Regions from separate parts of the Paenibacillus sp. FSL R10-2771 genome, predicted to be linked through region 2. Evidence: riboswitches for the same ligand, from Rfam matches in the RefSeq annotation. Region 2 holds a riboswitch; the other holds the start of a gene.
What was found. A riboswitch is a leader RNA that binds a small molecule or an ion and turns the genes downstream of it on or off. The one in region 2 is predicted to bind cyclic di-AMP.
Positions count from the first base shown of each region.

Region 1: linked by a shared signal. The riboswitch ahead of NSU14_RS12825 (APC family permease) and the one ahead of NSU14_RS31820 (C40 family peptidase) in region 2 are both predicted to bind cyclic di-AMP.

Region 1 is NZ_JBBOBM010000001.1:2,938,615-2,942,486, reverse strand. It holds gene NSU14_RS12825 (APC family permease) at 1-1,170, opposite strand, end outside; cyclic di-AMP (ydaO/yuaA leader) riboswitch at 1,299-1,458, opposite strand; gene NSU14_RS12820 (disulfide oxidoreductase) at 1,685-2,119, opposite strand; gene NSU14_RS12815 (DsbA family protein) at 2,116-2,892, opposite strand; gene NSU14_RS12810 (ATP-binding protein) at 2,965-3,872, opposite strand, start outside.
Region 2 is NZ_JBBOBM010000001.1:7,351,920-7,355,791, forward strand. It holds gene NSU14_RS31805 (M1 family metallopeptidase) at 1-398, shown strand, start outside; gene NSU14_RS31810 (hypothetical protein) at 443-1,240, shown strand; cyclic di-AMP (ydaO/yuaA leader) riboswitch at 1,458-1,596, shown strand; gene NSU14_RS31815 (C40 family peptidase) at 1,654-2,082, shown strand; cyclic di-AMP (ydaO/yuaA leader) riboswitch at 2,470-2,613, shown strand; gene NSU14_RS31820 (C40 family peptidase) at 2,619-3,110, shown strand; gene NSU14_RS31825 (GNAT family N-acetyltransferase) at 3,359-3,844, shown strand.

The DNA.
Region 1 (3,872 bases), 4.4 Mb from region 2:
CATGCCAAGCTGTGAAAGGGTAAACGGAATGAATACCCCAACGGCGTATAATGGAATCAACCCTTCGGTATTTCCGTGAAAAGCAGCTACAAGCACAGCCGACATTACGCCGAGGAAAATAATGCCGTTGGAGAATCCCAGCCGGTCTCCGCGCACCATGAAGGCGTGGGGTAAATATTTGTCTTTGGCGAACATGAACGCCAGCAGCGGGAAGGCCGAATACGCTGTATTCGCCGCCAGGAACAAGATTACTGCGGTGATGCCTTGGATGAAGAAGTACAAACCGCCGCGGCCAAAGGTAGACTCGGTAATCTGTGACACAACCGTTGCTTTCTCGTCCGGCATGATACCGTACCAATAAGCCAAAAGCGTAATCCCCGTGAACATAGCCCCGAGAATCAGACCCATCAGCATCAGCGTTTTAGCCGCATTTTTCTCAGCCGGTGCTTTGAAGTTAGGGATCGCATTGGAGACCGCTTCTACCCCGGTCAGTGCCGAACAGCCGGAGCTGAAGGCCTTAAGCAGAAGGAACATACTGACGTTCGATACCGCCGAGCCGATCTCAGGAACCTGGGCATGAGCACCGCCGGTTGCATACTTGAAGACTCCCGCGATAATCAGTACAAAGATGGAGACGACGAACAGATATACCGGAATGGCTATGAATGAAGCAGATTCAGTAACACCCCGCAGATTGACAATCGTTAAGAGCAGAATGACAGTAACCGCTATGAGTACACTATGATTATGAAGACTCGGGAACGCTGATGTGATCGCATCCGTTCCCGCCGAGGCGCTTACCGCCACCGTAAGAATATAATCCACCAGCAAAGAGCCGCCGGCAAGCAAGCCGGTATGAACCCCGAGATTGGTTTTGGCAACAATATAGGCGCCCCCGCCTTGCGGATAAGCAAAAATGGTCTGCCGATAAGACAGGATTAAGATGGCCAGCAGGCCCAATACGGCTAATGCAATTGGCAATGAGTACCAGATAGCTGTGAAACCTGCGGCCACAAGTACGATTAAGATTTGTTCTGTTCCGTAGGCTACAGACGAGAGCGCATCAGAAGACAGGACAGCCAGTGCTTTCACCTTGGATAACTTTTCATGATCGAGTTCGTTCGACTTCATCGGACGCCCGATCAATAGTCGTTTTACCTTGCTTACCATTGTAGTAACAGTTCCTCTCTTTGTTAAGTTGAAACGGCAGTACCGCGCGCTGTTTTCATAAGTGGATTTCATAAATGCAGGCACAAAAATAAGCATACGGAAATGATCCGCATGCCTTGAGTGCATGGTCATTATCCCACTATTGCTTACGAGGTTAGCTGGCGGATTCGGGCTGTGGTAGCCCTACGGTTTTCGAGTCTGCTGACCCGCTTCCGATTCACCCCGTTGGCACTCGGCCAAGTTTGGTTCCCCCGTTTTTCCTTCCGGAAAATTCAGCGCATATTCAACTTCTCACAAGGACTAATATTAATCTACAATGCCTCTTCCGTAAAGCGTTGAAACAAATGAAAAAAGAATGAAAAACAACCAAAACAACCAAATCCATGATCCGGTATGTCTTGATCTTTCATTCTCTTTCATTATCCCTTTATCGCGTGATTTTACAGCGTTTCTGCATAATAATTTACACTTAATTTAAGGGAAATAGTTACTCTTCATTCTGCCTGACGGCTTCTTACTCACCTGCATCCTCTTTACGCCCTGTCCATAGCAGAATTGTGATTAATGCGAACGCAATGAGTGCCAGCAGCGGGATGGTGATGAATCCGAAATAATTCAGATAATCCGTGTTGCACGGCACACCGATTGTACATGGAAGCACCTTGCTGAGTGCCGGAATTTTCTGCTCTGCGTAATGATAGATCGAAATGCTTCCGCCAATCAAACTTAAGGGAAGGACATACGGGATAATGCGCTTATCCCCCCGGTAAGTGGCGATTCCGAGCAAAATCAGCTGCGGGTACATAAATATCCGCTGAAACCAGCATAGCTTGCAGGGCTCATATTTCAGCACTTCACTGAGATACAGACTGCCTGCTACAGCAACAACCGAGACGAACCAGGCCAAGTAGAGACAATTCCGGCGGCAGAATGCAGAGAATTTATTCATTGTCCAGCCACAGCTTCCGCAGCTACCTGGATTTGAGCATCGATTTCCTCCATATTAAAAGGTTCATTCACTTTGACTCCATTGACAAACAATGACGGCGTGTTGGTTATGCCGGTGTCAGTGCCAAGCTGGATATCTCTCTCCAATTCGCTTTCGTAGGTCTTGTCTTCAATATCCTTACGCAGCAGGTCGAAGTCAATGGGCAGTTCTAATTGCTGTGCCAGACTTACCAGGAAGTCCGGTGTTGCCCACTCCACCTTTTCTTCACCCTGGTTAGCATAGATGGCATCGAAGAATTTCCAGAAAGCCTCTTGATTCTGATGGTATACGGAGAGTGCCGCGAGTGAGGCTGTTCTCGAATCCGTACCAATAAAGGCCAGGTTGACGAAGTAAAAGGCTGCTTTATCCTGATTGACATACTCCTGAACGATTTGCGGTTTAATCACCCCGGTGAACTGGGCGCAAGCCGGACATTTGTAATCGCCGAATTCAACGATTTTGACTGGAGCATCTTCTTTGCCCAGCCGTGCCATTTCACTGTAATTGAAGTCAACGGGAGCCGCAGCAGATCCTGTGGTTGAGCCGTCCTTCGAGGCCAGCATGAATAATCCTACAAAAATAATTACGACTAATGCCACTGTACTCACGATCAGAATTCTCGTTTTCTGCTTCTGCTGTTCCTGCTCTGCCCGGCGTTTCTCCTGCTTGCTCATCTGGGGAAGCGCGACATTGTTCTTATTCGGTTTGCTCAAAGAGAGTTCCTTTCTGTCCATAGGACTGTCGTGATAAAAGATAAGTTACTTTAAAATTATATAATTAAAGTTCTCTCCTTGGCAAACCCTACATTATACAGCTTTTGTTGCCGCAGGCACTCCGCTGTCTTCATTTTCTTGGTTGTAAATCAGCTCCGGCGATGAATCCAGCGACTGCAGTACAATTCTGAAAAAGAACTGGGTCCCGCCGCCCGGCGCCGGTTCCGCCCATATTTCTCCCTGCATAAGCTCCACCAGCTTCTTGCAAATGGCCAATCCCAGACCGGTACCCGGATATTTACGCGTGTGGGAAGCATCCACCTGGGAAAAGGATTGGAACAGCAGCTGCAGCTTATCCGGCGGAATGCCGATGCCTGTATCATGCACTTTGAATTGCAGCGTCTGAGAAGCTCCCTTCATGCCGGCGGACTCAACAGTAACTGTAACCGCTCCCGAAGGAGTGAATTTCACCGCATTGCCGATTAAATTAACCAGGATCTGACGGATCCGCGCAATGTCTCCCACGAACTTGCCGGGAAGACCCTCTTCTACCGCCAGCACAAACGACAATTGCTTATCTCTGGTAATTACTTCAAACAGATCCATACACTCCTGCAGCAGCACAGTCAGCTGAAACGGCTCCTGGTTCAACACGAGACCATCTGCTTCCAGGCGGGAGATATCGAGAACATCACTCATTACATGGAGCAGCGCCTGGCTGCTGGTACTCTGCAGCTTCAGCAGCTCCAGATGCTCGGGCTTGCTGATCTCTTCGGCCAGCAGCTGATTGATGCCGATAATTCCGTTCAGCGGTGTACGGATTTCATGGCTCATCGTCGCCAGAAACTCGCTTTTCATCCTGGCTGCACTCTCTGCCGCATCCCGGGCCTGAATCAGTTCATGCTGGTATTGCATCAGGGCAGTGACATCCTCGGCAACGAGATAGACCAGCTGTTCCTTATTATGAAGCAATGGAAACACCGTTACGCTGCAGATCATCT
Region 2 (3,872 bases):
AGTATGTCTACAGCGGCGGAGCCCCTGATTTTGCAGTAGACGACATCAGGCTCACGGCTAAACGGGACGGCGGCAACGGAGCGGGGATTCAATATGATGCTGTAGTTGAGGTAAGTAACAAGGGCAGCCATTATGGGGATGTCCCTGTAAAATTCATTTTCTCGGACGGGTACTCGGTTCAGCAATACTGGAACGGCGAAGGGAAGACAACATCGTTTGAATTATCGTATAAAGCACCTCTGGTCTCCGCCGAGATTGATCCGGGACATTCCATACTGCTGGAGAGCAAGCATCTCAATAATTTCAGAATGGCGGAGCTTGAGCACAATACTCTTTCCCGCTGGACGCTCAGTGCGACGACACTGCTTGAAACCCTGCTCGGAACTCTTGTCTGGTGAGGTGAAGGATTGTGAAAATTTCGATAACCCGCGGTTGGCACAGCATGAAAGAGCAATTTTATATCCTGATTCTGCTATTTATCTACCGGCTGTTCTGGGGCTACTTCATGTACAAATTCATTAAAAGCGCCGTCGTTCCGGTACTGCTGCGCTATCCAGATGCGAATGCCGGCGGCAGTAGCATAGGCAGGCTGCTGTATTATATTGAGGGGCAGGCTGCGTTGCACACGGACCCGGACGTCCGGCAATGGCTATGGCTGCTCTTGGCACTGACTGTGTTGCGGCTGCTGCTCTCCCCCTTTATCCGGGCGGGTCTGCTGCACGAGCTTCACCAGGAACGTGCCGGGGAGCGCGGACTGTTCTTTTTTCCCGGGATGAAGCGTTATGGTCTGCCTGTACTGCTGTTCAGTCTCGTTGAATGGGCGCTGGCCCTTCTGCCGCTCTATTGGCTGTTGCCGAAGATGTACCGTCTGCTTCTGAACGGCATTCTCGATTATCCGCTGCTGCTGACGCTCGTGCCTTATGTGCTGGGCTGGCTCGTCTACCTCTTCCTTATCCGCAAGCTGCTGCTGTATATGCAGTTCGGTTATACCGCCGGCACGGGCATGTTCACTTCGCTGCTGATCTGTCTGAAGGTGCTTCTTCACTCCATCGGGATATCCGTCATTATAGGCGCAGGAAGTCTGCTGACGCTGATCCTCTGCAGCGCTGCAGCGCTCTTCTGCCCCGGCCTCCCGGCCCTGCTCCTGCGCCAGGCAGCTCCACTGCCGTCCACCCTATTCAAAATGTGGGGCATAGCCGCGCAGTATCATCTCTGGTCCAGTAAATCATTCCCACAATAATCGGCCGCCAAAACGGCATACTAAAAGAGTCATCGCCCCTCTGGTGAGGTGCATGACTCTTTTTTGTTTACAGCTGCGACAAGTTGATTTGCAAAACTGTAAATCCTCTGGTACAATGATGCCTGTACTACTAGTAACAAATTTGTAATCTTTCAAATGGAATTAAGCAGCTATGTAACCGAAGCCTTTAACCTTATGTCGATATGTCACTATTCTGGTGCACAAAACGCCGAATTCCCTGCACCGGGGAGTGGGGGAACCATATTTTGGGTGAATTGATCTCGCTTTAGAGGGGTCATAGGGGAACCTTCTACCGAATCCTTAAGCTAACCTCGCAGGCCTTGGAAGGAGTACATCTTTTGAGAAGTCAGAACTTTAAGAAGAAATGCACCGCAGCAGCGCTGGGTCTTGTGATGGTATTCACACTTGGGGCAGGCAGCGCTTTCGCAGATTCCAAAATGGATACTGTGATCTCAAAAACCATTGGAACGTCATATAAAACCGGGGGCACCAGCACCAGCGGCTTTGATTGTTCTGGATTCACCAAATACGTATTCAAGAGTATCGGCCTTACCCTGCCGCGCACCTCTAAGGCACAGTACAGCGTTGGAACAGCCGTATCCAAGAGTAATTTGCGTTCCGGTGATTTGGTATTCTTCAATACCCTGGGCAACGGAGTTTCCCATGTCGGTATTTATGTCGGCAATGGCAAATTCGCACAATCCTCCACTTCGCGTGGTGTAACCATCAGTTCGCTGAGTCAGGCATACTGGGCCAACCGCTACGTTGGCGCTAAAAGAGTGATGAGCACAACAGCCTACCAAGCTGTCGCTTACGATTGAACCCTTGAACATTTCCTCGAATATTCGTACCTCTAACAACTAAATGTAACTTATACGAGCCCGGTTTTGATTATTGCCGTAATCATTTCCGGGTTTTTCCTTTTCCTTATTCTACCTTTTACACTCATCTGCAGGCCCTGAAACACCTTTTTATCCCAAATCCAAAGAAAAATTCATCAATAGCTCACCTGCTGCGTAAATATGAGTCTTTCTATGCAGCTATAACTCTAAAAAACGCAAAAAAAATGCATTAATATGTTATAAGTGATTGCCAAGCGCCCTAGTCTTTGCTACAATTATCGCAGTGAGCTTTTAGTAACATTTTTGTAATTATTGAATCGCTTTTAACAAAGGTTTTGTCATGTATTGAATAACAGCTAATCCTAATCAACAGTCGTGCCGAGTTCCCTAAAGATTTAGGGAAACGGGGGAACCAACTTTGGGTGAATTGACCTCCTATTCTAAGAGGGGTCATAGGGGACCTTCAACCGAACCCTTAAGCTAACCTCGTAGGCATTTGGAAGGGGTATTTACTTTTGAAGAAGAAGCTAGCAGCCGCAGTACTAAGCTTTTCCATCATCTTCACCATTGGAGCAGGAAGCGCTTTCGCGGATTCCAAAATGGATAAAGTTATCGACAAAGCCATCGGGACCAAATACGTATCCGGCGGTGTATCCACGAACGGTTTTGATTGCTCCGGATTTACAATGTATGTTTTTGATAAGATCGGAATTAACCTGCCCCACCAATCCGGCTCCCAATATGAGATGGGCACTGCTGTATCCCGCGATGAAATGAGACCGGGCGATCTTGTATTCTTCAATACAAGCGGCAAAGGCATTTCTCATGTCGGTATTTATGTTGGTGACGGTGAGTTCGCACATGCTTCTTCCTCGCGTGGTGTAACCATCAGTTCGCTGAGTGACAGCTACTACGTCAACCGCTACGTTGGCGCCAAACGGATTATGAGTACAGATGCTTACAAGACTGTGGCTGCGGATTCCGAAGAGAATGACGATGTGCAATAATTTGTCCTAAATATAAGCGCTTTTCCAGGATTTTTGCCGAAATCTTGGAGGAGGGCTTATTTTTTTGTCTATAAAATTACTTACCCCGCTCTATATTTGTAAAACACCAATTTCGCTCTTTCATAAAATATTTATTGGCGTTTGTCAAGTTCCGGTCTTTCTGCAAGGTTTTTGCGTCGAATCCGGCTCGTTTTGTATATAATATTTATAGAATGAAGTAATGTTCCATTGAAAGGAGGCCTCCGCTTATGATAAGTTCCCCGGTAACTTTTTATGTTGTTCCTATGGAGTCGCGGCATGCTGCTGAGATCTGTGAGTGGAACTACAGGCCCCCGTATAATATTTACGGCTGGATGCCCTGGGAGCAGATGCAGGCGCTCGGTGTTGAATTCGGTGATCCGCAGCTGCGCAGCGAGCAATACGTTTCCGTTGTGAATGGACAGGGAATCCTGTGCGGCTTCGCCCAGCTGTTCCCTATGGAGGGTGTAGTCCGGCTTGGAATCGGCATGCGGCCCGATCTGTGCGGTCATGGCATGGGACATCTGTTCATGAAGGCCATCGTTCAGGCGGCTTTGCAGCGTTATCCGGAACGGGAGATCGATTTGGAGGTACTGACCTGGAATCAGCGGGCCATCCGTGCTTACCAGAAATGCGGATTTACCATAACGGATACTTATGAACGCAGAACCCCAACTGGCGATAAGCCATTTTATTGTATGGTCTATGAGAAATAGCATTCCACTTCTGTATGTTTGCAATTTT